3 regions of the Actinoplanes lobatus genome follow, and region 3 is predicted to be linked to each of the others. Evidence: riboswitches for the same ligand, from Rfam matches in the RefSeq annotation. Region 3 holds a riboswitch; each other region holds the start of a gene.

Region 1 (9,492 bases), 7.5 Mb from region 3:
GGGTCCCGCGGGCGTCGTCGACCAGCTGGAACAGGTCACGGTCGCCGGAGACCACCTCGACCGGCGCGGGCTGCCCGTACGCCAGCGTGCCGAGCACGTCGTCGGCCTCGTACCCCTTCACGCCGAACGCCGGGATGCCGATCGCCTCGAGGGTCTCCAGCAGCACCGGCACCTGCCGCTCCAGCGACGCCGGCACCTCCTCGACGTCACCGTGGGCGACCCGGTGCTTCTTGTACGACGGCACCAGCTCCACCCGCCAGGCCGGGCGCCAGTCCGCGTCCAGCGCGCACACCAGGCGGTCCGGGCGGCGGGTGCGGATGAGCTGGGCGAGCATGTCGAGGAAGCCGCGGATCGCGTTCACCGGCTCACCGGCCGCGGTCCGGGCCGCCTTCTCCGGTATGCCGTGGAACGCACGGAAGTAGAGGCTCGGGGCGTCGACGGCCAGCAGAGGTCTCACCCGCCCACCTTATCGGCTTCGCCGACCCCGTTTCCGGTACGGGCGGAGCGCGCTCGCCGTCTGTTAACGGGATGTTTCCGGCGCCATTTTGATCTTTTTTGTTCGGTCATAAGAAATTCACGCTTGTCATCATCCGGTGACGTTTGGCTCCCGTAGTTCTTCAGTGTCCGAATCGGACGACACCAAAGGAGCCGTTTCATGCGCCTCTCCCCCCGTCCCCTGATCGCCGGCCTCACCGCCGGCCTGATCACTCTCGGTCTGCTGGCCTCCCCCGTCCAGGCCGCCCCGACCGGCATCCCGACCAAGGCGACCGCACAGACCTACCTGAACGCCCTGACCGTGGCCGCCGAGGCGAACGCGAGCACCTACGACCGCGACCTGTTCCCGCACTGGATCACCATCTCCGGCACCTGCAACACGCGGGAGACGGTGCTGAAGCGGGACGGCACCAACGTCGTCGTCAGCTCGGCGTGCGCCGCCACCTCCGGTTCGTGGTACTCCCCGTACGACGGGGCCACCTGGACCGCCGCCTCCGACCTCGACATCGACCACGTGGTCCCGCTGGCGGAGGCGTGGCGTTCCGGCGCCGACGCCTGGACCACCAGCAAGCGGCAGAGCTTCGCCAACGACCTGACCCGCCCGCAGCTGATCGCCGTCACCGACAACGTGAACCAGTCGAAGAGCGACCAGGACCCGTCGACGTGGCAGCCGTCGGTCAGCTCCTACCGCTGCACCTACGCCAAGATGTGGATCGCGGTGAAGTACTACTGGGCGCTGAAGCTCCAGTCGTCCGAGAAGACCGCGCTCCAGACCATGCTCAACACCTGCTCCAGCTGACGCCTCATCCGCGCGATTCCGGCCGGCTCCCCGGCCGGCCGGTTTCGGCGAGACGGTGCCGCAGGTAGGCGCGGCACCGCGGCCACTCCTCGGCGACGACCGAGTACATCGCGGAATCCCGCAGACGGCCCTCCTCGCCCGTCGCCCATGACCGCGACCAGTTGCGCAGCACCCCCTCGAACTGGGCGCCGAGCCCGGCGATCGCGGCCCGGGAGCGGCTGTTGCGGGCGTCGGTCTTCAGATCGACGCGGGCCGCCTCCCACACCTCGAAGGCGTTCTCGAACAGCAGGAGCTTGGCCTCCAGGTTGAGGCCGGTGCCCTGCGCGGAGGCCGTCAGCCAGCTGAAGCCGACCTCGATCGCGTGCAGCCGCTCGGTGCCGGGCCACGGACGCGGGTCCAGGTAGGCGGTCGCGCCCACGGCGCGTCGCGAGACGAGACAGATCTGAGCGTACGGCCGGAGCCAGCCGGCCTCCGCCCGCCCCAGCTGCACGTCGATGTACTCCTCGACCTCGTCGGGCGCCGGCACCCAGGTCCAGGAGAACGAGTCCCGGTCGCCCCCGGCGGCCCGGGCCAGCTCCGCGGCGTGGTGGCGGCCGAGCGGCTCCAGACGGACGCGACAGCCTTCCAGCACAGGATGATCCACAGCACTCCCCCATCGCGGCTTGACCGGCACGGGTGCGCCGGACCAGGTCCTCACCCGGGGCACCCCGCCCACGAGCAGGGGGTTGCCGGCCAGCGAGCCGGGGCTTCGCGCTGGCGCTCATGACCTGCCCCGACCCTAGGGAATACGTGCCCGATGCTCAACGCGGTTTCCGGTCCGGTGATGGGCCGGGGCCGCCTCGCGTGGCGGGCCGGTGCTCTCGGCGAGGGCCACGGCCACCCGGTCGAGGGTGGGGCCCGCGCTGGTCAGGGCGCCGTTGATCAGGGCGGCGAAGGTCAGGTGGCGGCCGTCGCGGGTGGTCACGTAGCCGGAGAGGGCGTTCACGCCGGTCAGGGTGCCGGTCTTGGCGCGGACGTTGCCGGCCGCGGCGGTGCCCCGCATGCGGTGGCGCAGGGTGCCGCCGACCAGGGGATCCGCGGCGCCGGCCACCGGCAGGGCCGCCCGGAAGGCCGGGAACCAGGGACGCCGCCGGGCCGCCGTGAGCAGCGTGGTGAGCTGCCGGGCGGTGACCCAGTTGCGGCGGCTCAGGCCGGAGCCGTCGCCCATGGTGAGCAGCCGGGTGTCGACACCGAGGCGACCGAGGGCGGCGGTCGCCGCGGCCAGCCCGGTCGGCCAGCTCCCCGGTTCTCCGGGCGTCGCGGCCCGGCCCATCGCCTTGACCAGCGTCTCGGCGATGCCGTTGTGGGAGAGCTTCAGGAACGGCCGCAGGATCTCGCGCAACGGGGCGGAGACCCGCGTGGCGAGGATCCGGGCCGTACCCGGGACCGGCCCCCGGACCGTGCCCCCGGCGACCGTCACCCCGTGCCGGCGCAGCGCCGCCCGGAACACCCCGGCCGCGGTGACGGCCGGATCCGGCACCGAGACCAGCACGGTCCCGGAGCGCCCGGGCGCGACGGATCCGGTGACCGTCACCGTCCGGCCGCCGTGGACCCGTACCGCGCTCACACTGTCGCCCCGCCCGGTGACCGCCCGGTTGACCACCCGCACGCTGCGGGTCGGCGGCCACACCGTGACCGACGGGCGCCGCCCGCCCGTACCCCGGTAGCGGATCTCGACGGCGCCGGTGTCGGACCGCTCGTCAGCCGCGAAGGTGAGCGCCGAGACGGGTGCGGTCCAGCCGAACGACTCGTCCTGCCACGACCAGTCCAGCCCGAGCGGCACCCGGTCGAACCAGGTGTCGTCGACGACCAGCCGCCCGGTGAACCGTTTCCGGCCCCGGGCGACGTCCGCAGCCAGCCCGTCGAACCGCGCGACCGTCAGGGTGGGATCCCCCTGTCCGCGCAGATGAAGGTCGCCGCCACGGGCGCGGACCGTGGTACGGAACCGGTACCCCGGGCCGAGCACCTCGAGCGCGGCGGCCGCGGTGAGCAGTTTCTGGTTCGAGGCCGGCAGCACCCGCAGACCGGAGTTCCGCTGGTAGACCGCGGCCCCGGCGGCGTCGCGCACGTCCACGGCGACGGTGGCGCCGGCCAGCGCGGCGCCGGTGAGGATCCGGTCGAGATCGCCGGTGACCCCGCCGGACGCGGCCGCCGGGGCGGGGACGCCGAGCAGGGTGGCGGCCACCGCCACGACGAGGGCGCGGGCACGTCGCATGAAGGGGCCACCTCGGCGTCGGCGGGAACGGGACCGCCGCGATCGTCACACGCGGGCGCCCCGCCGGACGGTGGAATGCCCTACAGTCCGCCGAGAAGCGCGACAGTCCGCTCGTCCGGCCCGTCGTAGTAGCGGTCGAGCACCCGCTCGAACAGGGCCGGGTCATCGGCGGCGCGGGCGAAGAGCGTCATCGACGAGCGCAGTTTCAGGTCGTCGGGGTAGCCGAGGATCTCCTCCGCGGTGCGCCCGTGGTGCTCCAGCATCGCCTCGGCGCACCGGACCAGCCGCGGTCCCAGGACGGGGTGGCCGAGATAGGCGCGGGCCTCGCCGAGGTCCCGGACGGCGTAGGTCCGTGCCGTCGGGCTGGAGCCCAGCCCGGCCAGTTGGGGGAAGACGAACCACATCCAGTGGGTGCGTTTGCGGCCGGCTCTCAGCTCGGCGAGCGCCTGCTCGAAGACGCCGTCCTGGGCCCGTACGAATCGGATCAGATCGGGTAGTTCGTCAGGTCCAGGCATACCGGAGGGGTTGCCCGTGGCGGGACCCGGCAAACGGCGGGCCGTCACCCGCCGGCAGCCGTGCCGAACCGGGCGAACCGCACGCCGGGCGCGGTGGGCCCGGTCCGCCGGGCCACCCCGAGGCCGCTGACGCCCTCGACCGCGACCTCGACGATGTCGGCGTCGGCGAAGAGCACCGTCTCCCCGCCGACGGGCATGGTGAGGATCAGCTCGCCGTGGTCGCGGACCTCCCCGCCGGCCGCGGTGAGCCCGGTGGCGCCGCTGATCAGGTACGGGTCGAGGTTGGGGTGCGGGGTGGCGATCAGCCGGTCGTCGCGTACCGAGAGAACCCACGGAAGGCTGAGCGAGCCCGCCCAGACCGACCCGGGACTGGCCTCGGCGTCACCGAGGCGGGCGAGCACGCAGCGGCGCCCGGCCGCGTCGACGAAGGTGACGGTGGGGCCGAGGCGGCCCCGCCCGAAGGCGCCCCAGGCGCGCGGCGTGAAGTGCAGGCCGTCGTAGCCGCCGACCGCGTAGGCGACCTCGTCGCCGCTGGAGACGAGCAGCACCCAGGCGTCGTCCAGCGGGAAGAGCCGCGGGCAGCTCCACCCGCCCTGCTCGCGGGAGACGATCACACCGTCGTACGCCCAGTGCAGCAGGTCGGCGGAGTGGTACTGGAGGACGGCGGCGGCCCCGCCGCGGATCGTGGCGCCGAGCAGCATCCGCCAGCCGCTGCCGGCCCACCAGACGTACGGATCGCGCATCTCGCTGACGCCGGAGGGTGGCGTGGCTATCAGCGGGCCGGCCGGATCCTGGCGCCAGCCGGTGAAGCCGGGCGCCGCGACCGCGCGGGCCACCTCTCCGCCCTCGCGGGTGTGGAACAGCACCGGCCCCTCCGGGCCGGCCACGACCGCGCCGCAGCGGGCCGATCCGGGACCGGTGGGCGGCGCCCCCACCGCCTGCTCGGTCCACAGGATGAGATCGTCGGAGACCGCGTACCCCCAGGCCGGCTCCTGGCCGGAGAGGTACTCGTAGAAGAGTTGGTAGCGGCCGTCGGCCGCGAGGACGCCGAAGAGGTCGCCGACCTGGCCGGCGCGAGGAGTGAAGTGCAGGCGGGGCCGCGCTACGCGTTCCATGCCTCTGCCTAGCATCGCGGCGATGTCCGGCACCAGTGGGGGCGGCTGCCAATGCGGTGAAACGGTTAATCTCAGGCGTGCCTTACACACCTGGGGAGACCGCCGAGCGGCTCGGCGTCAGCATCGACACGATCCGCTACTACGAGAAGATCGGGCTGCTGCACGGCATCCAGCGCAACTCCAGCGGCCGCCGGATCTTCTCCGACGACGACCTGTCCCGGCTGGGGCTGCTGCGCTGCCTGCGCGACTCGGGCATGCCGATCAGCCGGCTGCGGCGCTTCGCCGAACTGCTGCGGATCGGTGACGAGGGCGCCGAGCAGCGGACGGCACTGTTGCGCGAGCACGATCAGGAGATCGACGCGAGGATCGAGCAGCTGCGCCGGGAACAGCGACGGGTCCGGGAGAAGATCGCGTGGTACGAGTCGAGACCTGATCAGTAACGGCAGCGCAGCACCACCATGCTGTGCCTGGTCACGGTGAACTGCCCGCCGGCCCGCGCGGTCTTGCGCTTGGCGGCCAGCAGCGGGTCGGCGGTGTTCGCCGAGACCTCCCACGTCCGCCCGTAGTCACGGTCCGGCAGCGTGAACGCCACGTCCTCGTCGAGCGGGTTGAACAGCAGCAGGAACGAGTCGTCCCGGATCTCCTCGCCGAGGGCGTCGCGCTCCGGGATGCCGCGCCCGTTGAGGAAGACGGTCATGGTCATGCCGCTGCGGGTGTTCCAGTCCGCCTCGGTCGTGACCTGGCCGTCGCGGCGCAGCCAGGCGATGTCGGGCAGTTTCGAGTCGCCGGCCGGGTCGCCGGTGAAGAACCGCCGCCGCCGGAAGATCGGATGGTCGGCCCGTAGTTTCAGCAGCCGCCGGACGAACCCGGTGAGCACGTCCTCGTTGCGCGCCTCCACCCAGTCCACCCAGGAGATCTCGTTGTCCTGGCAGTAGACGTTGTTGTTGCCGCGCTGGGTGCGGCCGAGCTCGTCACCGTGCGCGATCATCGGGACGCCCTGGCTGAGCAGCAGGGTGGCCAGGAGGTTCCGTTTCTGCCGCTCGCGCAGCACGATGACGTCGGCGTCCTCGGTCTCGCCCTCGGTGCCGCAGTTCCACGACCGGTTGTGGCTCTCGCCGTCCCGGTTGCCCTCGCCGTTGGCGTCGTTGTGCTTCTCGTTGTACGACACCAGATCGTGCAGGGTGAACCCGTCGTGTGCGGTGACGAAGTTGATCGAGGCGATCGGGCGGCGGCCGTCGTCCTGGTAGAGGTCGGAGCTGCCGGTGAACCGGGACCCGAACTCGCCGAGGCTGGACAGTTCGCCACGCCAGAAGTCGCGGACCGAGTCGCGGTACTTGCCGTTCCACTCGGTCCAGTTGGGTGGGAAGCCGCCGACCTGGTAGCCGCCGTCGCCGACGTCCCACGGCTCGGCGATCAGCTTGACCTGTGACACCACCGGATCCTGGTTGACCAGGTCGAAGAACGCGGCCAGCCGGTCCACCTCGTGGAACTCCCGGGCCAGGGCGGCGGCCAGGTCGAACCGGAAGCCGTCGACGTGCATCTCGGTCACCCAGTAGCGCAGGCTGTCCATGATCAGTCGCAGCGACTCGTGGTGGCGGACGTTGAGGCTGTTCCCCGTACCGGTGGTGTCGTAGTAGTACTGCCGGTCCTGGTCGACGAGCCGGTAGTAGGCGGGGTTGTCGATGCCCCGGAAGGACAGCGTGGGGCCCAGGTGGTTGCCCTCGGCCGTGTGGTTGTAGACGACGTCCAGGATCACCTCGATGCCGGCCTGGTGCAGCGCCTTGACCATGGCCTTGAACTCCTGCACCTGCCCGCCCCCGCCGGCGAACGACGAGTAGCCGTTGTGCGGCGCGAAGAAGCCGATGGTGTTGTAGCCCCAGTAGTTGGTCAGGCCCCGCTCGATCAGCCCGCTGTCGTGGACGAACTGGTGCACCGGCATGAGCTCGACCGCGGTGACGCCGAGGCTCCTCAAGTACTTGATCATCACCGGGTGCGCCAGGCCGGAGTAGGTGCCGCGCACGTCGTCCGGGATGTTCGGATGTTGGATCGTCATACCCTTGACGTGGGCCTCGTAGATCACCGTCTCCCACATCGGGATCTTGAGCGGCCGGTCATTACCCCAGTCAAAATACGGGTTTATCACGACGGATCGGGGCGAAAAAGGCGCTGAATCCAGGTCGTTATAAGAGCCGATATCGCCAAAATTGTACGAGAAAAGCGCCGGATCCCACCGATAGTCCCCATCGATCGCCTTGGCGTACGGATCCAGCAGCAGTTTGCCGGGATTGCACCGCAGCCCCCGGGACAGGTCGTAGGGACCGTGCACCCGGTAGCCGTACCGCTGCCCCGGCACCACCCGCGGCAGGTATCCGTGCCAGACCAGCGCCTCGCGTTCCGGCAGGTCGATCCGGGTCTCCCGGCCGTCGTCGCCGAAAAGGCACAACTCGACCCGGGTGGCCGCCTCGGAGAAGAGCGCGAAATTGGTGCCGCCACCGTCGTAGGTGGCCCCCAGCGGGTACGGATTGCCCGGCCAGATATGCATGCGCCAACCTTGCCCAATACCGCCCCGCGAGAAAACTGTGACCAATGTCCCCCGGGTCGGGTTTCCGATGGCGGGTACAACCGACAGGTGCCCCGCCGCTACCTGATCATGGCCATCTGCTGCATGAGCCTGCTCATCATCAGCCTCGACGTCACGATCGTGAACATCGCCCTTCCCGCGATCCGCGACGACCTCGGCTCCTCGGTCTCCGGCCTGCAGTGGACCATCGACGCGTACACCCTGGTGCTGGCCAGCCTGCTGGTGCTGGGCGGATCGTGCGGCGACCGCTTCGGCCGCCGCCGCGTCTTCCAGGCCGGCCTGGTCCTGTTCACGACCGGTTCCCTGCTGTGCAGCGCGGCCCCGTCGCTGAGCTGGCTGATCGCCTTCCGGATGGTCCAGGCGGTGGGCGGCTCGATGCTCAACCCGGTAGCCCTGTCGATCATCACGAACACCTTCACCGAACCCCGCGAACGCGCCCGCGCCATCGGCGTCTGGGGCGCGGTCACCGGCTTCGGCCTGGCCCTCGGCCCGCTGGCCGGCGGCGTCCTGGTGCACGCGTTCGGCTGGCGCTCCGTCTTATGAATCAACGTGCCGGTCGGCATCGCCGCGCTCCTGCTGGCCCGGCGTTTCATCCCGGAGTCCCGCGCCGAGCACCCGCGCCGCCTCGACCCGGTCGGCCAGGTCCTGGTGCTCACCCTGCTGGCTTCCGTCACGTTCGGCATCATCGAGGGCCCCACCAGCGGCTGGACCTCACCGGTGATCCTGGGTTGCTTCATCCTGGGAGCGGCCGCGCTGGCCGCGCTCCTGTGGTGGGAGCCGCGCCGCGACGAACCCCTCATCGAACTGGGCCTCTTCCGCACCCCGGCATTCAGCGGCGCCGTACTCATCGCGATCTGCGCCTTCGCCACCCTCGGCGGCTTCCTCTTCCTCAACACCCTCTACCTCCAGGAGGTCCGCGGCCTCTCGGCACTGGAGGCCGGCTTCCACACCCTCCCCATGGCGGTCATGACGATCATCGCGTCGCCCCTCTCCGGCCGCCTGGTCGGCAGCCGCGGCACCCGTCTCCCCCTATGGATCGCCGGCACCGCGATGGCCCTCGGCCTGCTCCCGCTGACCTGGGCCACCGCCACCACCCCCGGATGGCAGCTGCTCGCCGGCTACCTCGTCTTCGGTTTCGGCTTCGGCATGGTCAACACCCCGATCACCAACACCGCGGTCTCCGGCCTCCCCCGCTCCCGGGCCGGCGTCGCCGCCGCCATCGCCTCCACGAGCCGCCAGGTGGGCACCGCCCTCGGCGTCGCCGTCATCGGCGCGGTCGCCTCCGCGGCCGGCCCCACCACCCACGCGGCCTGGTGGATCATGGTCACCCTGAGCGTCGCGGTCCTGCTGATCGGCCACCTGACCGCAAACCCCCGGCCCGCCGCCCCGCACCCGTCCCCCAACCGGGTCCCCGCCTGACGCCCCTAACTCTCCCCAACCACGTCACCGCCTGACGCCCATCACTCCCCCAACCACGTCACCGCCCACGCCCGTCACCTCCCCCGACCACGTCACGGCCTGACGCCCATCACCCTCCCCCAACCACGTCACCACCTGACGCCCATCACTCCCCCAACCACGTCACCGCCCACGCCCGTCACCTCCCCCGACCACGTCACGGCCTGACGCCCGTCACCTCCCCCAACCACGTCACGGCCTGACGCCCATCACCCTCCCCCAACCACGTCACGGCCTGACGCCCATCACCCTCCCCCAACCACGTCACCACCTGA
Region 2 (9,492 bases), 3.2 Mb from region 3:
CCACCCGCTGGACGGCGCCGTGCACCTGAGCGGCGAGGGCTGGCCGGCCCGGATCGCCGGTCTGGTGGCCTACCACTCGGGCGCCCGTTTCGTGGGCGCCGCCCGTGGTCTGGCCGGTCAGCTCGCCGCCTTCCCGGACGAGCGCAGCCTGATGGCCGACGCCCTCACCTACGCCGACCAGACGGTGGGCCCGACCGGTCTGCGGGTCGACCCGGAGGCCCGCTACACGGAGATGCTGCACCGGCAGGGCCCCTGCTCGTGGAACGCGGCCGTCGACGCCGACCGCCGCCCCCACCTGCGGGGCACGGCCGCCCGCGTCGAGCACCTGCTAGCCGCCTAGACCTTTCAGAAAACCTTCGAGCGCTTTCCGGTACGGCGGGAGCGTTCGCAGATCGATGAACTCCTCCGGGCCGTGCTGCCCGTCGCCGCCCGGCCCGAAGATCACCGCGTCCACGCCCACCGCCGAGTAGAACCGGCCGTCGGCCGCCCCGTGCTTGCGCAGCAGCGAGCCGTCGTACCCCGCCTCTTGCGCGGCCGCTCGCAGCAGTCGCACCTCGGCGCTCTCCGGATCGGCGTGGTGCGGCGCGCCCAGCGCCTCGACGGTGACCGTGGCACCGGCCACCGCTGTCAGGTGGGCCGCGATCTCGCCGGCCGACCGGCCGGCCAGATCCTCGTCGGACGGCGGGAACCGGATGTCGAGCAGCGCCGACGCGTCCGCCGGAACCACGTTGGCGGCCTCGTTGGAGGTGTCGATCCGGGCCACGTTGACCGTCGTGGTCCACTCCTCGGCGGCCGGGACCGGATGCCGGTCGAGCAGCCGCCGGATCGCCGCGGTCACCGTGAGCAGCGCGTTCGACCCCAGCCACGGGTAGGCGGCGTGGGCGGTGCGGCCGGTCGCGCTGAGCCGGGCCCGGATGATGCCCTTCGACTCGGTGACGATCCGCAAGCCGCTCTGCTCGCCGATGATCACGAAGCCGGCCCGGACGCCCTGTGCCACCTGGTGCCCGGTGCCGTCGAAACCGCCCACCTCCTCGTCGGTGACCAGCTGCAGGGCCACCGGGTACGGCAGGGTGGGCGCCACCTCCCGGAACACCGTGGCCATCACCAGGGCGGCGGCCTTCATGTCGTGGGCGCCGCGACCGTACAGCCGGTGGCCGTCGGCGCGGGCGGTGAACTGCCCGGTCGCCCCGGGGACCACGTCCAGGTGGGCGTTGAGGATCACCCGGGGCGGGCCCGGGGTGGACACCAGGGCGCTCGGCTTCCCGCGGGACTCGAACCGGCGGACCTCGAACCCCGGGCCGACCACGCCGAGCACCATGTCGAGTGCCCGCCGCAGGTCGGCCGGCCGGTCGGCGGTGGACCGGATCCCGATCAGTTCGGCGAGTTCATCCATCGATGAAAACTACCGCGGAAGCCGTTCTCCCGCCTCGATCGCGACCGGCAGCCGGTTCCCGGCCGGCGGCAGCGGGCAGGTCGCGAACGCGGTGTAGGCGCACGGCAGGTTCGTGGCCCGGTTGAAGTCGAGCACCACCGACCCGTCCTCCTCCGGCGGGGCGATGAACAGGCTGCGGTTCGCGGCGTAGGTGGTCAGCCCCGAGGTGGCGTCGGTGAACAGCGCGAACAGGGATCCCGGCGCGCCGCCGTTGAAGACGGTCAGCGACTGCGGCTCCCCGCCCACCGTGAACTCGACCCGGCCGGGCGACTCGTAGACGTGCTCGACGCCCTCGGCCACCGACCCGACGGTGACCGGCTCCGGCTCGGCGAACGCCGTGAACCGGCCGCCGATCACCCACTTCTCCTCGGCCGGGTAGGCGGGCGTGCCGGTGTAGGCGGTCAGCACCGGGTTGTCCGGATGCCGCGGCCGGATCACGTCGACGCCGCCCCGCCGGGCGACCTCGATCACCGCGCCGCCGTGGCCGACGGTGACACCGGCGTTCTCCGCCAGGGGCGGGAACCGGTGCGTCCCGGTCAGCTCCCGCCCGTCGACGGTGAGCGTCTCGCCGGCGCCGAGCGCCACGGTCACCCCGTCCGGGCCGCTGCTCCACTCACCGGGCGCGCCGTCGAAGCGCTGCGGGGTGGCGTCCAGCCAGTGCAGGCCGGTGATCGCGAGGAAGCCGTGCGGGTCGGCGCGCCGTTTCTCGTGGTCGGCGTGCCATTGGTCCCACTCCTGCTGGAACAAGGTCGTCATGCCATAGGACCTTAATCTCTACTTGTTGCATGGGTTATTGGCCGGGGTCGTGACATCTGCTAACTTCCTCGGCAGGTCATGAGTGCCAGCGCGAAGCCCCGGCTCGCTGGCCGGCAACCCTCCAGTTCGCGACGGGGTGCCCCGGGTGAGGACCGGGCCGGTGTCGTCCGACGCCGGCAAACGGCGAATCCGTGGAGGCGCGGTCATGCCATCTCTGGACATTCTCGGCGACGATCTCAAGGTTGCCCTCCCCTCCGGCGAACTGGTGCGTTTCGCCCACCTCGACTACGCGGCGTCGGCGCCGTGCGTGCGGGCCGCGGCCGACGCGGTCCAGGACCTTCTGCCACGCTACGGCTCGGTGCACCGCGGCACCGGCGTACGCTCCCGCGGCTCCACGCTGGCGTACGAGCTGGCCCGCGACGTGGTCGCCGAGTTCGTGGGCGCCCGCCCCGGCGACGCGGTGATCTTCACCCGGAACACCACCGACGCGCTCAACCTGCTGGCCCGCGCGCTGCCGCCGGGCACCACCACGATCCAGTTCGAGGGCGAGCACCACGCCAACCTGCTGCCCTGGCCGAACCCGCTGCGCCTGCCGCTGCCGGCGTCGTCCGGGGACGCCGTCACCGCGCTGCGGCAGGCGTGCGAGGGCCTGGACGGGCCGGCCGTGCTGACCGTCACCGGCGCGAGCAACGTCACCGGCGAGGTGTGGCCGGTCCGCGAGCTCGCCGAGGTGGCCCGCGCGCACGGCGTACGGGTGATCGTCGACGCCGCCCAGCTGGCCCCGCACGCCCCCGTACGCCTCGACGACCTGGGCGCCGACTACCTGGCGTTCTCCGGCCACAAGCTGTACGCCCCGTTCGGCGCCGGGGTGCTGGCCGGCCGCTCGGACTGGCTGGACGCGGCGGAGCCGTACCTCGCCGGTGGCGGCGCGAGCGCCGTGGTGGGCGACCGTCCCGGCGACCTGACCTGGGCCACCGGCCCGGCCCGGCACGAGGGCGGCACCCCGAACCTGCCCGGCGCGGTGGCGCTGGCCGCGGTCTGCGAGGCGCTGGACGCCGCCGACCGGGCCGCCCTGCACGCCCACGAGCAGGAACTGCTGGCCGGGTTGCGCGACGGTCTCGCCGGTCTGCCGGGAGCCACCGAGGTCAGCGTCTTCGGGCCGGACCACCCCCGGGTCGGGATCGTCTCGCTGGCCCTGGCGGATCACGATCCGGCGGCCGTGGCCCGGCGGCTGGACGCCGAGCACGGCATCGGCGTACGGGCCGGGCAGTTCTGCGCCCACCCGCTGGTCCGCCGGCTCACCCGTGACGGCCGCGCCGGGAGCTGCGGGGACGGCCCGCCCGGACTGCTGCGGATCAGCTTCGGCCTGGGCAGCACCGCCGAGGACACCGACCGGCTGCTCGACGGGCTCCGCGCGGTGCTCGGCACCTGATTCGCAACCGGAAGGGTTCTGAGACCCGGGCACCGGGAAGCCGATCGTTCCCACCGTGGCGACGTGGATGACGCGGCTCCGTGACCGGCTCCCGGCCGGCGGCGGCCTCCGGGACGAGGACTGGGAGGGCCGGCACCGGCTTCTGACGGTGCTGCTCGCCGTCTGCATGGTGCTGCTGACGGTGTTCGGCGTGTTCCGCGCCGAGCACCCCGCCGACCTGCTGATCATCGACGGCCTGTTGCTGCCCGGCCTGGTCGCGGCCGCGCGGTTGCGGAACCGGCGGGCCCGGTCGATCGCCGTGGCGCTCGGCTTCGCGGTGTCGTGCGCCGGGTTCGTATCGCTGTGTCACGGTCTCACCGAGGCGCACTTCACGTTCTTCATCGTGATCGGGGCGCTCGCCCTCTACCGGGACTGGGCGCCGTTCGGTGGCTTCCTGGCCGTCACCGTGGTGCACCACGCCGGCTTCGGGGCGGCCGATGCCGGCCACACCTTCGGCCACGGCCAGGCGCAGGCGAACCCGCTGGTCTGGGCGCTGCTGCACGGCATCGCGGTGCTGGCCGCCGCCGGATTCCACGTGGTCGCCTGGCGGCTGACCGAGACCGAGGAGCGGCGCGCCCAGGACAACCTGGACGAGAGCCAGGCCCAGCTCGGTGTCGCCTTCGACGAGACGCCGGTGCCGATGGCCATGTTCGGCCCGGACGGGCGGATCCTGCGCATCAACCCGGCGTACCGGGACTGGCTGCGCCTGCCCGACCGGCTGCCGGACGGGTTCCGCGTCGCCGACCTGCCGCTCGTCCAGGTCGACGAGAGCGAGCCGAGCCTGATGCGGCTGGCCACCGAGTCCCGCGAGCCGACGAACGTGACCCGGCAGTACCGGCGTACCGACGACGGCTCGCTGATCTGGGTGCAGACCCACGCCACCGGCCTGCGCGACCGCGCCGGCCGGCTGCGGCTGGTCCTGGCACACTGCATCGACGTCACCGCGACCCGCGACCACGAGGCCGAGCTGCGCCACCAGGTGCGGCACGACTCGCTCACCGGCCTGCTGTCCCGCAAGGCGTTCGAGGAGGACCTGGAGCTGCTGCTGGCGAGCAGCGCCGAACCGGTCAGCGTCATCTACCTGGACGTCGACCGCTTCAAGTCGATCAACGACGAGGCCGGGCACGGCACCGGCGACGCCGTGCTGCGCGCCCTGGCCGCACGTCTCACCCAGGTCGTCCCGGACGGCGCCCTGCTCGCCCGGCTCGCCGGCGACGAGTTCATCGCGGCGCTGCCCGGCCCGTCCGGCACCGGCCTGCGGATCGGTAAAGGCATCCTCGCGTCGCTCGCCGGGCCGCTCGCCGTCGGTGGCTCCGAGCTGCCCGTGTCGGTCAGCGTCGGCGTCACCACGGCCTTCGGCGGGGTGTCCGCCGAGGAGGTCGTGCTCGCCGCGGACACCGCCATGTACGCGGCCAAGCGCGCCGGCGGCAACCGGCTCCAGGTGTTCACCGAGCAGCTGCGGGTGCCCGTGCAGGAGCGGATCGCCGCGGAGGGCCGGTTGCGCCGCGCCCTGTCCGGCGACCTCCGGATCACCCTGCCGCTCTGGTTCCAGCCGGTGGTCTCCACCGCCACCGGGCGGATCGCCGGGGCCGAGGCCCTGGTCCGGATGCGCACCCCGGACGGGGAGATCCTCACCCCGTACCACTTCGTCGGCGTGGCCGAGGAGACCGGCCTGATCGTGCCGCTCGGCGAGCACGTGCTCCGTTCCGCCGTCGACCACCTGCTGCACTGGTCGGACCGGCTCGGCTACGTGTCGGTCAACGTCAGCCCGCGGCAGCTCGCCGAGCCGGACTTCGTGCCGATGGTGGCCGGGGTGCTGGCCGGCGCTCCCGGGCTGGACCCGTCCCGGATCGTCCTGGAGATCACCGAGACCGCGCTGCTGGACTCGGCGGTCGACGTCAGTGAGCGGCTCGCCTCGCTCAAGCACCTCGGCGTACGCATCGCCCTGGACGATTTCGGCACCGGATACAGCTCGCTGACCTGGCTCAAGTCGCTGCCCGCCGACATCGTCAAGCTGGACCGCTCGTTCGTGGCCGGTCTCGCCGAGGACCCGCGCAAGGCGTCGATCATCCAGGCCGTGCTGTGGCTGGCCCACTCGCTGGGCATGTCCACGATCGCCGAGGGCGTCGAGGAGCTGTCCGACTGGGAGGCGCTCAAGGCCGCCGGTTGCCCGGCCGTACAGGGCTATCTGTTCAGCAAGCCGCTGCCCGCCCCGGCGTTCGACCGGATGCTTCTGGCATCCCACGAAAGGGCCACCTCGGGTGGAGTTCACTTGAACGAAACCACCGGGACGGTTCTGGCCGGTTAGAGTCCGGCCATCCTGGACAACGTTGATCCCTTCATCGGCACAGCGGCCACCGATCTGCCTCGGGCACACGGTCTCGCCGCTACCTGGTGGTGGCCGAAACCTCAGGTGGGCAACACCCACCCGGGGGCCACCTCCCCCTTCGGCATGGTCTCGGCCTGTGCCTACTCGGGGGCCTACCCGACCGGCTACGGCCGGTACGCCAAGAACACCGAGGGCGTGCCGGAGGACATGTTCGGCCGGATGCAGGCGTCCGGCTTCACCCACTTCCAGCAGTCCGGCACCGGCGCCATCCGCAAGTACTACAACTATGTGCGGGTCACGCCGATGGTGCAGCCGCTCGACGACCTGGGCCAGTCCTGGGCGCTGGAGGACGAGCGCGCCGAAGCCGGCTACTACGCCGCCAACCTCGCGACCGGCATCCGCTCCGAGGTCACCGTCGGCGAGAAGGTGGCGGTGCACCGCTACACCTTCCCCGACCACCACAGCGCCCGGCTCGTCATCGACCTGTCCTGCGGCGGCCTCGCCATCGACCTCGGCCGGACCGTGCCGCTGCGCGCCCAGATCGAGAGCATGGGCCACGGCCGGGCACAGGGCACCGTGGTCATGGAGGGCGTGCCGCTGTCGGTGTACGTCGAGGTGGACAGTCCCGGCTGGCGGCAGATGCTCTGGTACGACCGGCGGCTCATCCCCGGCGGCACCCGGCTCGACTTCGACAGCATCCGGCACACCACGCTGCGCCCGTTCGGCATGCTCTTCATGGGCGCCGCCCGGGCCGGGCAGACCATAGAGGTCCGGCTGGGCTTTTCGCTGCGCGGCTGCGACCAGGCCCGGCGCAACCTGGAACGCGAGTGCGGCGCGGGGCAGAGCGCCTTCGAGACGGTCCGCGCCCGGACCCGCTCCCGCTGGCGCGACCACCTGGGCCGGGTGCAGGTCGAAGGTGGTACGGACGCGCGCCGCACGGTGATGGCGACCGCCCTCTACCACTCGCTGATCAAGCCGTGCATCGCCGAGGACGAGAGCCCGAACTGGCCCGACCCCGGCCCGTACGCGTTCGACGTCTGCACCATGTGGGACATCTACAAGACGCAGATCCCACTGCTGTCGGCGATCGTCCCGGACCGGGCCGGCGACGTGCTGGAGTCGCTGATCCGGGTGTGCGAGGAGGAGGGCAACTTCCCGATCGGCTACCGGATGGCCCGCGGCGCCGACCGGTTCTTCCGGCAGGCCAGCGCGCTCGCGCACACCGCCCTGGCCGACGTGCACGCGCTGCGGCGGCCGGGCATCGACTGGAGCTGGGCGCTCGTGCACATGGTCGACGACCTGCGCCGGCTCTACGGGGAGGACTTCTGGGAGCACGGCGTGGTGCACCCGATCACGCACACCCTCGATCTCTCGTACGCCCATCACTGCACCGCGCAGGTGGCCCGCGCCCTGAACGACCACCGCCTGGCCGATGATCTGGAGCGGCGCAGCCGCGACTGGATCAACGCCTTCGACCCGGCCACCGGCCTGCTGCGCGACTCGGAGTTCTACGAGGGTGGCAAGTGGAACTACTCGTTCCGGCTGCTGCACGACATGGCCGGGCGGATCCGGATGGCCGGCGGCGACACCGCGTTCACCGCGATGCTGGACCGGTTCTTCGGCTACGGCGCCGAGCCGGTCAAGCAGCCCGGCCGCTGCCCGGATCCGATCGAGATGACCGCCGGGTACGCGCTCAACCGTTTCGAGGGCCTGAACAACGAGCCGGACATGGAAGTGCCCTGGGCCTACCACTACGCGGGCCGCCCGGACCGTACCGCCGAGATCGTCAACTCAGGCCTGACGTGGCAGTTCGGCACCGGACCGGGCGGGCTTCCGGGCAACGACGACTCCGGCGGCCTGAGCTCCTGGTACGTCTGGGCGTCACTGGGCCTGTTCCCGGTGGCCGGACAGAACCTCTTCCTGGTCAACGCACCCGCCTTCGCCCGCGCCTCGCTCCAGGTCGAGGGCGGCGAGTTCGTCATCGAGACCAGCGGGCATCGAGATTCACCGATCGGTGTCGACGGCATCGACCGCGACCCGCCACCCCAGTACGTGCAATCCGCGACCCTCAACGGGAGGCCCCTGCACGCCACCCACCTGAACGCGGCCGACGTCCATCACGGCGGACGGCTGCATCTGCGGCTCGGGCCCGAGCCCTCCACCTGGGGGCAACGGATCCGGCCGCCTTCCCTCTCCGATCCGCACCCTAAGGAACGCCGATGAGCCGACCGACCCGCCGCCTCGTGATCGCGGTCCGAGCCGATCCGGTCATCTGTGGACACTCCGGCGAGGCCCGCAACCTCGCCGAAGTGGCCCTCACCCGTGGTTTCGACGATGTACGGCTGCTCACCTGGCCGATCCCCGCCCTGCAATCGGCCGGGCTGCCGCTCAAGCCGCTCGACCGGCTGCTGCCGTACAGCCCCGGCATCACCGTGGAACGGCCCGAGGCGGTGGGCGACTACCGGGTCCCGGACGGCCGCCACCTGGCCGGGCTCACCGGCCGCCTGGTCGAGCTGCTCGCCGAACCGGTGCCCACCGTCTGCCTGTCGATGTACCTGGTACCCCACACCCAGGTGATCAACGACGCGGTCACCGCGGCCCGGGCCGCCGGGTTCGCCCCCGACGTGCACACCATCGCCAAGGCGGTCGGCTCCGACGTCACCAACGTCATCCGCTCCTGCCTGCGCGAGGGCCGGTTCGGGGCGGCCACCGTGCTGCTCACCACCTTCCTGGCCAGCGACGAGGTGGTGGCGGTCTCCGAGTACACCCGCGACGAGATCATCGCCGCGGCCGAGGAGGTCGACGCCCACTGCGGCACCGGCTTCGCCGAACAGTGCCGGGACCGGGTCACCGTCAGCTACCCGCCGATCGACGCGGCCGCCTTCGTGGACCCCGACCCGGTCGCCGTCGACGCCGCCCTGGCCAACCGCGGCCTGAAACGCGGGAAGTACATCCTGTTCCTCTCCCGGGTGGCCCGCGCCAAGGGCATCTACGACCTGGTCATCGCGTACGGCCAGATGCGCTGCCGGGACGACGTGACACTCGTCGTGGCGGGCACCGGGCCGGCCCTCGAACACGTGCGGGCGATGGCCAAGGAGGACGACCGGATCATCTTCCTCACCGATGTGGACGACGACGAGAAGCCGCTGCTCATGGCCGGATGCGCGGCGTACGCCCTGCCCACCAAACCGGAGCCGGACTTCGTCGAGACCTTCGGCATCGCGCTCGCCGAGAAGGCCCTCGCCGGCGGCGGGCCGATCATCACGACCACGACCGGGGGAGTGGGCGAGGCGGTCGGCGACACCGCGGTCATCGTCGAGGCGGGCGACATCGGCGGGCTCGCCGACGCGGTCGACCGGGTGGTGCTCGACATGTCCGCCGAGGAACGCCGGGACCTGGAGGTGCGCGCGCGGGCACACGCCATGACCTTCGACCGCGGCGCCGTCTTCGACCAGCTCTTCCAGATCAAAACCGAATGACCACGGTACGGGGGACGAGCGCGCG
Region 3 (9,492 bases):
AGGCCGGCCGCCCGGAGACGGGCGGCCAGCTCACGCGAGGGCAGCAGGGTGGCGCCCAGCCAGAGCGCGCTGTGGAACCGGAACGCCGGGATGTCGTAGTGGTCCCGGTCGAAGGCCCGCCGCGGCGAGCCGAGCATCTCGGCGAAGACGTGCAGCTCGTCGTACGAGACGTCGCTGACCAGGTGCGACCAGAGTGCGCCGCGACCCGGCCAGAGTGGCTCGTCGACGAGGATCAAAGGTCGATCTCGAGCAGCGGCTCCCGCCGGTCGGCGGCCAGCCCGCGGACGTCCGGCGCACCCATCCGGGCGGCGTCGGCGGTCTCGTCGTCCGGTTTGGTCTGCGACTGCCGCTCGGCGGTGACCCGGGCCAGGTAGTGCTCGATCTCCTTCTGCCGGACGGTGGCGTCCCAGCCGAGCGCCTGGCCCATGATCTCGGCGGCATGGGCGGCCGACTCGGCGCCGCGGTGCGAGGTCTCGATGGAGATCCTGGTCCGCCGGGTGAGCACGTCGTCGAGGTGCAGGGCGCCTTCGGCGAGCGCCGCGTACGCCACCTCGGCGGCCAGGTACTCCGGCGCCCCGGCCAGCGGCGCGGCCAGCTCGGGCTGGGCGGCCATCATCGCCAGCAGGTGGACGGTCAGAGTCCCGTACCTCTCCAGGAGATGCTCGACCACCCCGGCGGTGACGCCGTGCCGCCGGGCCGTGTCGTGCCGGTCCCGCCACGCGGCGGCGTAGCCGTCCGCGCCGAGCAGCGGCAGCTCGGCGGTCCGCGACGGCCGGGCCGGACCGCCCAGCCGGCGCACCGCCCGGTCGATGACGTCGGCCGCCATCACCCGGTACGTCGTGTACTTGCCGCCGGCCACCAGCAGCAGCCCCAGCATCGGCTCGACCACGGCGTGCTCGCGGGAGAGCTTCGAGGTGGAGTCGGCCTCGCCGGAGAGCAGCGGCCGCAGACCGGCGTAGACGCCCTCGATGTCGTCGGTGGTGAGCGGCCGGTCGAGCACCGCGTTGACCTGGTCGAGCAGGTAGCGGATGTCGCGGGCGGAGGCGGCCGGGTGGGCCCGGTCGAGCTGCCAGTCGGTGTCCGTGGTGCCGATGATCCAGTGGCCGCCCCAGGGCAGCACGAACAGCACCGACGTCGCGGTCCGCAGGATCAGGCCGGACTCGCCGGTGATCGCCGAGCGGGGCACCACGAGGTGCACCCCCTTGGAGGCGCGGACCCGCAGCCCCGGCCGGACGCCCACGTCGTTGAGCATCTGCGACATGTCGTCGCTCCACACACCGGTGGCGGCGACCACCGTGCGCGCCCGGACCTCGAACTCCTCCGAGCCCGGGGCCTCCAGGTCACGCACCTTCACGCCGACCACCTGGCGGGCCTCGCGCACGAAACCGGTGACCCGGGCGCTGGTCACCACGGCGGCGCCCAGGCTGGCCGCGGTCCGCGCCAGGTTGGTCACCAGCCGGGCGTCGTCGACCTGCCCGTCGTAGTAGCGGATGGCCCCGGCGATCCGGTCGGCCCGCAGGCTGGGGAACAGGTGCCGGGCGCCGTCGCGGGTGAGGTGCCGGTGCAGCGGCATGCCCCGCCCGGTGCCGAAGATCCCGGCGAACGCGTCGTAGGCGGCCACGCCGAGCCCGTAGTAGCCGCGCTGCCAGGCCCGCCGGGGCAGGCCGGCGCTGGGCAGCGGGATCAGGATCGGGACCGGGCGCACCAGGTGCGGCGCGAGCCGGGTGGCCAGCAGGCCGCGCTCGGTCAGCGCCTCGTGGACCAGGTGCAGCTCCAGCTGCTCCAGGTAGCGCAGGCCACCGTGGATCAGCTTGCTGGAGCGGCTGGACGTGCCGGCGGCCAGGTCCCGCGCCTCCACCAGGGCGACCTTCAGGCCGCGGGAGGCGGCGTCGAGCGCGGCGCCGGCGCCGGTGGCGCCGCCACCGATCACCAGGACGTCGAACTGCTCGTCACGCAGCCGGCGCAGGTCGGCCGCGCGCCGGATCGGGGACAGGCGGCCGGCCGAATTGCGGGAAACGGAGGGATCACGCATCCGTCCCAGGTTAGCCCCCACAGGCGTCGCCCAGGCGAGGGAATATCGCCGGCACACCCCTGGGGAGGCGTCGCACAGAAGGCCGGAAGGCGGCCCGCCGAAGCGGACCGCCTTCCGGTTGGGAACTGATGGACTCAGAAGTCCATGTCACCGCCGCCCGGGGCGCCGGCCGGAGCCGGGGACTTCTCGGGCTTGTCGGCCACGACGGCCTCGGTGGTGAGGAACAGCGCGGCGATCGACGCGGCGTTCTGGAGCGCCGAGCGGGTCACCTTGGCCGGGTCGATGATGCCCGCGGCCAGCAGGTCCACGTACTCACCGTTCGCGGCGTTGAGGCCGTGGCCCGCCTCGAGGTTGCGCACCTTCTCCACCACGACGCCGCCCTCGAGGCCGGCGTTCACGGCGATCTGACGCAGCGGGGCGTCGAGCGCGACCTTGACGATGTTGGCACCGGTGGCCTCGTCGCCCGACAGGTCCAGCTTGTCGAAGGCGGTCTTGCCGGCCTGCACCAGCGCGACACCACCACCGGGCACGATGCCCTCCTCGACGGCCGCCTTCGCGTTGCGAACGGCGTCCTCGATGCGGTGCTTGCGCTCCTTGAGCTCGACCTCGGTGGCCGCGCCGACCTTGATCACCGCAACACCGCCGGCCAGCTTGGCCAGGCGCTCCTGCAGCTTCTCACGGTCGTAGTCGGAGTCCGAGCGCTCGATCTCGGCACGGATCTGGTTGACCCGGCCCTGGATCTGCTCGGCGTTGCCGGCACCGTCGACGATGGTGGTCTCGTCCTTGGTGATGACGACCTTGCGGGCCTGGCCCAGCAGCGACAGGTCGGCGGCGTCGAGCTTGAGGCCGACCTCCTCGCTGATGACCGCGCCACCGGTGAGGATGGCGATGTCCTCGAGCATGGCCTTGCGACGGTCACCGAAGCCGGGGGCCTTGACGGCGACCGACTTGAAGGTGCCGCGGACCTTGTTGACGACCAGGGTGGCCAGGGCCTCGCCCTCGACGTCCTCGGCGATGATGACCAGCGGCTTGCCGGACTGCATGACCTTCTCGAGGACCGGCAGCAGGTCCTTGACCGCGGAGATCTTGCTGTTCGCGATGAGGATGTAGGGGTCGTCGAAGACGGCCTCCATGCGCTCGGCGTCGGTCATGAAGTACGCCGAGATGTAGCCCTTGTCGAAGCGCATACCCTCGGTGAGCTCCAGCTCGAGGCCGAAGGTGTTGCTCTCCTCGACGGTGATGACGCCTTCCTTGCCGACCTTGTCCATGGCCTCGGCGATGATCTCGCCGACCGTGGAGTCACCGGCGGAGATGGAGGCGGTGGAGGCGATCTGCTCCTTGGTCTCCACGTCCTTCGCGAGCTGCGAGAGGGCCTCGGAGACGCTGGCCACGGCGGCCTCGATGCCCCGCTTCAGGGCCATCGGGTTCGCGCCCGCGGCGACGTTGCGCAGACCCTCACGGACCAGAGCCTGGGCCAGGACGGTCGCCGTCGTCGTGCCGTCACCGGCGACGTCGTCGGTCTTCTTGGCGACCTCCTTGACCAGCTCGGCGCCGATCTTCTCGAAGGTGTCCTCGAGCTCGATCTCCTTGGCGATGGATACACCATCGTTGGTGATCGTGGGGGCGCCCCACTTCTTCTCGAGAACCACGTTGCGGCCCTTGGGGCCGAGGGTCACCTTGACCGCGTCGGCGAGCTGGTTCATACCGCGCTCGAGGCCCCGGCGAGCCTCCTCGTCGAATGCGATGATCTTGGCCATACGGCGTTGTCCTCCCGGACATCCGCGGCGCCGGGCCTCATCAGCCCCGCTCTCCGCACTTTGAGGAAGTCTGTGGACGCCACCACCTGGCGATGTGACGTCCTCAGGCCGAGCCGGATAGCCCGCGACGACCGGCTCCGTGCCCCGATGCCGATGGCAGCATCGTGCCCGGAACCCCACCGTCCCGACCTGCTGGCACTCAGCATGCGCGAGTGCCAATCACTTGTTTAGCACTCCCCGGTGGCGAGTGCAAGAAACCCCATCTTCCCGCGAAACCCCCGGGGTAGCCCAGGTTTCCGCTAAGGATCTTGAAAGCCCAGCTCAGCGGGCTCCCCGGACCATTCCGAGCGCTCCGGAGCCGACGTGACAAGCGCCGCAACCGCCCAGCCGACGGTGAAGACCGCCCACAGGACGGCGGACGCCGCCTGCCCCAGGACGTACGCCGTGGGCGCCGTGGACGCCGTCGCGACGAACGAGTCCGCGATCAACATCGTCACGGTGAACGAGACCGTGCTCAGCGCCGTCACGGCGAACGAGGCAACGATCAGCACCGTCAGCTCGCGGCCGGGCCGCACCGCCGGGAACCCGGGCGCCGGCAGCAGCCACCGGGCCAGCAGGCCCACGCCGATCAGCACGACCAGGTCGCCGGCGATCGCCACCACGACGAGCGGGTCGAAGCCGAGCTGGACGCCGACCGCGAACTCGAGGCCCGCGTCCAGCATGTTCTTCACGGTCGAGACGAGCGCGGCGACGATCCACAGCAGCAGCGCCCGGCCCACGGTCACCCGCCGCCGCGACAGCACCGCGATCACGATCAGGGCCAGCGTCTGCGGAATCTCCGCGGCGATCGGCACGACCAGCCAGCGGGTCAGGGCCTCGCCCGGATCGAACGACGGCATCGGGCCGAAGCCCAGGAACAGGGACAGCCACGCCCACATGTACGCCAGCGACGCGGCACTGGTGAGCAGCACGGCCAGGGCGATCCCCCACGGGCGGGCGCGCAGCAGCCGGATACCGGAAAGCCCCTCGGGCCCATCGTTCATCGTCGAATCATGGCGCAGGCCGCCACCCGGCTTCGCGACAACCCGGTTGCCGACCGGGTTGTCGCGGCGGTAGGGATTACCCATGGAGAACTGGGACGTACGCCGGGTCACCCCGGAGGACGCCGGGCGCATGCGGGCGCTCCGGCTGGAGATGCTGGCGGACAGCCCCCTCGCGTTCCTGGAGACCCTGGCGCAGGCGGCGGCCCGGCCGCACGAGAGCTACCGGCAGCGGATCCGGCAGTCGTCCGAGGGGTTCGAGACGGCCCAGTTCATCGCCGACCCGGGTGGGCCGCTGGTCGGGCACGCCGGCGGGATCGTGCTGCCGGACGAGCCACACTGCACGGTGATCTTCGCGGTGTACCTGACTCCGGCGTACCGGGGCGGCAAGATCCTCGGGCAGTTGATCGAGGCGGTCGCCGACTGGTCGGCCGCGGCCGGGCGGGACGAGCTGATGCTCGAGGTGGTGTGCGGCAACGGGCGGGCCGTCCGGGCGTACGAGAAGCTGGGTTTCGCCGACACCGGGGTGCGCCTGCGGCATCCGACCATTCCGGCCCTCACCGAGCTCCAGATGCGACGGCGGGCCTGATGGCCGGGCGGGGATGGCACGTGACGCGCACGGTCCTCACCGCCGTGAACGGGACGACCCTCATCGGTCTGCTGATCGCGCTGTCCACCGGGGCGCGGGTCCGGCGCGGCCGGCACGGCGTGCTGATCGCCGAGAACTACCGGCTCCGAATGCCGCCCGCGACCTGCTTCACGGTCGGCTCGGTGATCATCACGAAGCGCACCGCCGAGTGGCTGCTCGCCGAGGAGCGGGCCCGGCTGCTCGCCCACGAGAGCCGGCACGCCGGCCAGTACGCCGTCCTCGGCCCGCTGTTCTGGCCCGCCTACTGGCTGGCCTGCGGCTGGTCGATCGCGCTCACCACGTCCTACGGGGTACGCAACTGGTTCGAGCGGAACGCGGGGCTGGCCGACGGGCACTACCCGGAGGACCTGCCACTCCGGCCGTGGGCACTGCGCAGGCCCTGGGCGCTGCGGATGTTTGGTCGGGAGGACGGACGCACAACGCCTCCGGGCACGTAGCCGTTTGGGTCAGCGCTGGATCGTTGGGACCCTCGGAGATTGTCGCCAAGCTCAGGTGAGGGGCCTCGTACGGCGTCGCGTCCTCCCGCAGAGAGCATCCTGCCCATCCGGAGATCGGAGTGCAAGTCCTCGGAGGAGGTAATTCTCGACAACCGGCTGATCGCCGGTCACTGAGGGTTATCCCAGCAGGCCGGCTTCGCGAGCGCCACGCAGCGACGGCTTGATCGTGTGGGTCGGTCCAACCTGGCCGGCGACCGCGTCGAGGGTCTTCAGGCCCTCACCGGTGTTGTAGACGACCGTCTCCTTGGCGGGGTCCAGCTTCCCGCTCTCCACCAGCTTCTTCAGCACGGCCACCGTGGTGCCGCCGGCGGTCTCGGCGAAGACCCCGGTGGTCTCGGCGAGCAGCCGGATGCCGGCCCGGATCTCCTCGTCGTTGGCGTAGTCCATCCAGCCACCGGTGCGGCGGACCGCCTCGATCGCGTACGGCCCGGCGGCCGGGTCGCCGATGTTCAGCGACTTGGCGATGCCGGTCGGCTTCACCGGGGTGATCACGTCGGTGTCGGCGTGCAGCGCCACCGCGATCGGGTTGCAGCCCTCGGACTGGGCGCCGAAGACGGTCCAGCCGCCCTCCGGGGCCTCGGCCAGTCCGATCTCGACCAGCTCGGAGAACGCCTTGTCCACCTTGGTGAGCAGCTCACCGGACGCCATCGGGATGACCACCTGGGCCGGGATCCGCCAGCCCAGCTGCTCGGCCACCTCGTAGCCCAGCGTCTTGGAGCCCTCGGCGTAGAACGGCCGCACGTTCACGTTCACGAACGCGGTGTCCTCGAACTCGTCGGTCTCCACCAGCTCGCTGCACAGGCGGTTCACGTCGTCGTAGGAGCCCTGGATGGCGACCAGGTCACCGCCGTACACCGCGGTCGTGATGACCTTGCCCTGCTCCAGGTCGGCCGGGATGAACACGATGCTCGGCACACCGGCGCGGGCCGCGTGGGCGGCCACCGAGTTGGCCAGGTTGCCGGTCGACGCGCAGGAGAACCGCTGGAAGCCGAGCTGCTTGGCGGCGGTCAGCGCCACCGAGACGACGCGGTCCTTGAACGAATGGGTCGGGTTCTGCGAGTCGTCCTTCACCCACAGCGGGGCGCTCAGCCCGATCGCGGCGGCCAGCTGCGGGGCGGCGACCAGCGGGGTCATGCCCGGGTCCAGGGTCACCCGGGCGTCCGGGTCCTGGCCGGCCGGGAGCAGGGCCGCGTAGCGCCAGATGTTCTGCGGGCCCGCCTCGATCTGGGCCCGGGTCACCCGCGCGAGCGCCGCCTCGTCGTAGGCGACCTCGAGCGGGCCGAAACACTCGTAACAGGCGTGCTGCGCGGCCAGCGGGTACTCCGCGCCGCAGGCGCGACAGATCAGGCCACGAGCGGGCGAGGAGGAGGTGGCGGAGGGCGCGTCGACGACAGACGTCATTAGAGTTTCCTCTCATCTTTCCCCAACGGCGACCTGCCGAAACGGGGACGGAATTAGCACCTGCCACGTCGCTGCCTCGTCATCGAGAGTCATGCGCGGTGGTTGCCGGGGCTTCGTCGGGCCGTATCCCTCTGCCCCTCTGGATGAGGTATTCAGTTGTTTCCAACACCTTACGACGAGATCCCGCCAACACCACACGGAGTTCCCGAGGTGTGAGCCACCCCCCTCTCATGAGCGGGCGGCGGGGGACGGCCTGGAGGGACGCCTGGAGTGGCCGCCGCGGCCCACGGGACCCGGCACTTCCGTACAAGAAAGGGGGTTTTAGGAGGTTATGTCTTTTCGGGTGAAGCGGTAGAACGCGATCCCCCAGAACAGCGTGGCGTAGACGACCGCGGAGATGGCGCCCTTGGCCAGGTCCTCGGTCTGGACGGGGGTGGAGAGCAGGCCCATCCAGGCGTCCGTGTAGTGGGTGGGCAGGGCGTTGCGGACGCTGCCGAGGGCCTCGATCTGGTCCAGGATGCTGGACAGGATCCACAGGAGCACGGCGCCGCCGACCGCGCCCAGGGCGGCGTCGGTCAGGACCGACAGCAGGAAGGCCAGGCCGGCCACCACGAGCAGGGTGGTCGCCAGGTAGGCGAGGATGCCGAGCAGCCGGAGCACACCCTCGGCGGGCGGGATCTCGGCGGCGATCGTGCTGCCCAGCGGGGACCAGCCGTAGCGGAGCGTGCCGATCAGCAGCCCGGTGCCGGTGAGCAGCAGCAACGCGACGAGCGAGTAGGCGGCCGCGACGGTCAGCTTGACGCCGAGCAGCCGGGCCCGCGGGACCGGAACGGCCAGCAGATAGCGCAGGCTGCCCCAGCTCGCCTCGCTGGCCACCGTGTCGCCGAAGAACAGCGCCACCACCACGACCAGCAGGAAACCGGCCGAGACCGCCAGGCCGAAGAGGGCGAAGTTCAGGCCGCCGGAGGTGGCCAGGTCGGCCATGCTGCTGAACGCGCCGCCACCACCGCCGTCCTCGTCCGGTCCGCCCCCGCCGCCGAACTCGAAGGCGGCCAGGATGATCAGCGGCAGCAGCACCATGAAGCCGAGCGCCAGCTGGGTGCGCCGGCGGGACGCCTGGCGGCGCACCTCGGCCCAGATCGGCAGGGTGCGCGACGGCCGGTAGCCGGCCGCGGCCTCAAGCGAGCTCATCGGTCTCCACTTCCTCGCGAGTTGTCGCCGACCAGGGACAGGAACGCGTCCTCCAGGCGGCGGCGCGGCACCAGCCGCTCCACCCCGATGCCGGCGCCGACCAGCGACGCGACGATCTCCGAGCGGGCCGTCCCGTTCATGTCGACGATCAGGCCGTTCGCACCCTCCGCCTGGACCGAGAGCACGCCCAGGTCCTCCAGGATCCGGGTGGCGGCCGGTACGTCGGAAACCTCCAGCTGCACCGACGGCGACTCACCGACGATGTCACCGACCGGGCCGGACGCCACGATCCGGCCCTTGTTGACGACGACCGCGTGGGTGCAGGTCTGCTCCACCTCGGCGAGCAGGTGGCTGGAGACGAGCACGGCCCGGCCGTCGGTGGCGTACCGCTGGAGGACGCGGCGCATCTCGGCGATCTGCGGCGGGTCCAGCCCGTCCGTCGGCTCGTCGAGCACCAGCAGCTCGGGCAGGCCGAGCATGGCCTGCGCGATGGCGAGCCGCTGCCGCATGCCGTGGCTGTACTTACGGGTCTTCCGGTGCACCGAGTCGCCCAGCCCGGCGATCTCCAGCGCCTCCTCGAACCGGGCGTCCTCCCACGGGCGGCCGGTGGCCTGCCAGTACGCCTGAAGGTTCTGGTAGCCGCTCAGGTGCGGCAGGAAACCGGGGCCCTCGACCAGCGCGCCCACCCGGGACAGGATCGGCGCGCCCGGGACCAGCCGGTGCCCGAAGACGAAGATCTCGCCCTCGGTCGGCTGGGTGAGGCCCATCAGCACCCGCAGCGTGGTGGTCTTGCCGGCGCCGTTCGGGCCGAGCAGTCCGACGACCTGCCCGCGCTCCACGGTGAAGCCGATCTCCTGGACCGCCACGAAGCCGTCCCCGTACGCCTTGCGCAGCCCGCGCACCACGAGCGGGGTGCCGGCGTGCT

Evidence for each region. A riboswitch is a leader RNA that binds a small molecule or an ion and turns the genes downstream of it on or off. The one in region 3 is predicted to bind S-adenosylmethionine.
Region 1: it holds a riboswitch for S-adenosylmethionine, as region 3 does, so the genes downstream of both, BJ964_RS42385 (GNAT family N-acetyltransferase) here and thrC (threonine synthase) in region 3, are expected to answer to the same signal.
Region 2: it holds a riboswitch for S-adenosylmethionine, as region 3 does, so the genes downstream of both, BJ964_RS22875 (aminotransferase class V-fold PLP-dependent enzyme) here and thrC (threonine synthase) in region 3, are expected to answer to the same signal.

The regions. Positions count from the first base shown of each region.
Region 1 is NZ_JACHNC010000001.1:9,294,134-9,303,625, forward strand. It holds gene BJ964_RS42375 (5'-3' exonuclease) at 1-457, opposite strand, end outside; gene BJ964_RS42380 (HNH endonuclease family protein) at 656-1,294, shown strand; gene BJ964_RS42385 (GNAT family N-acetyltransferase) at 1,299-1,937, opposite strand; SAM riboswitch class IV at 1,948-2,062, opposite strand; gene dacB (D-alanyl-D-alanine carboxypeptidase/D-alanyl-D-alanine endopeptidase) at 2,073-3,548, opposite strand; gene BJ964_RS42395 (DUF1810 domain-containing protein) at 3,629-4,063, opposite strand; gene BJ964_RS42400 (glycoside hydrolase family 32 protein) at 4,108-5,178, opposite strand; gene BJ964_RS42405 (MerR family transcriptional regulator) at 5,256-5,618, shown strand; gene glgX (glycogen debranching protein GlgX) at 5,612-7,720, opposite strand; gene BJ964_RS48790 (MFS transporter) at 7,808-8,302, shown strand; gene BJ964_RS48795 (MFS transporter) at 8,309-9,178, shown strand.
Region 2 is NZ_JACHNC010000001.1:4,950,861-4,960,352, forward strand. It holds gene BJ964_RS22860 (HD domain-containing protein) at 1-340, shown strand, start outside; gene BJ964_RS22865 (M20 family metallopeptidase) at 329-1,393, opposite strand; gene BJ964_RS22870 (DUF1684 domain-containing protein) at 1,403-2,188, opposite strand; SAM riboswitch class IV at 2,263-2,377, shown strand; gene BJ964_RS22875 (aminotransferase class V-fold PLP-dependent enzyme) at 2,394-3,620, shown strand; gene BJ964_RS22880 (putative bifunctional diguanylate cyclase/phosphodiesterase) at 3,688-5,967, shown strand; gene BJ964_RS22885 (glycoside hydrolase domain-containing protein) at 6,001-8,211, shown strand; gene BJ964_RS22890 (glycosyltransferase) at 8,208-9,467, shown strand.
Region 3 is NZ_JACHNC010000001.1:1,755,416-1,764,907, forward strand. It holds gene BJ964_RS07915 (DUF4031 domain-containing protein) at 1-236, opposite strand, end outside; gene BJ964_RS07920 (glycerol-3-phosphate dehydrogenase/oxidase) at 233-2,032, opposite strand; gene groL (chaperonin GroEL) at 2,167-3,789, opposite strand; gene BJ964_RS07930 (hypothetical protein) at 4,089-4,832, opposite strand; gene BJ964_RS07935 (GNAT family N-acetyltransferase) at 4,915-5,418, shown strand; gene BJ964_RS07940 (hypothetical protein) at 5,439-5,915, shown strand; gene thrC (threonine synthase) at 6,093-7,376, opposite strand; SAM riboswitch class I at 7,386-7,526, opposite strand; gene BJ964_RS07950 (ABC transporter permease) at 7,698-8,567, opposite strand; gene BJ964_RS07955 (alpha/beta fold hydrolase) at 8,564-9,492, opposite strand, start outside.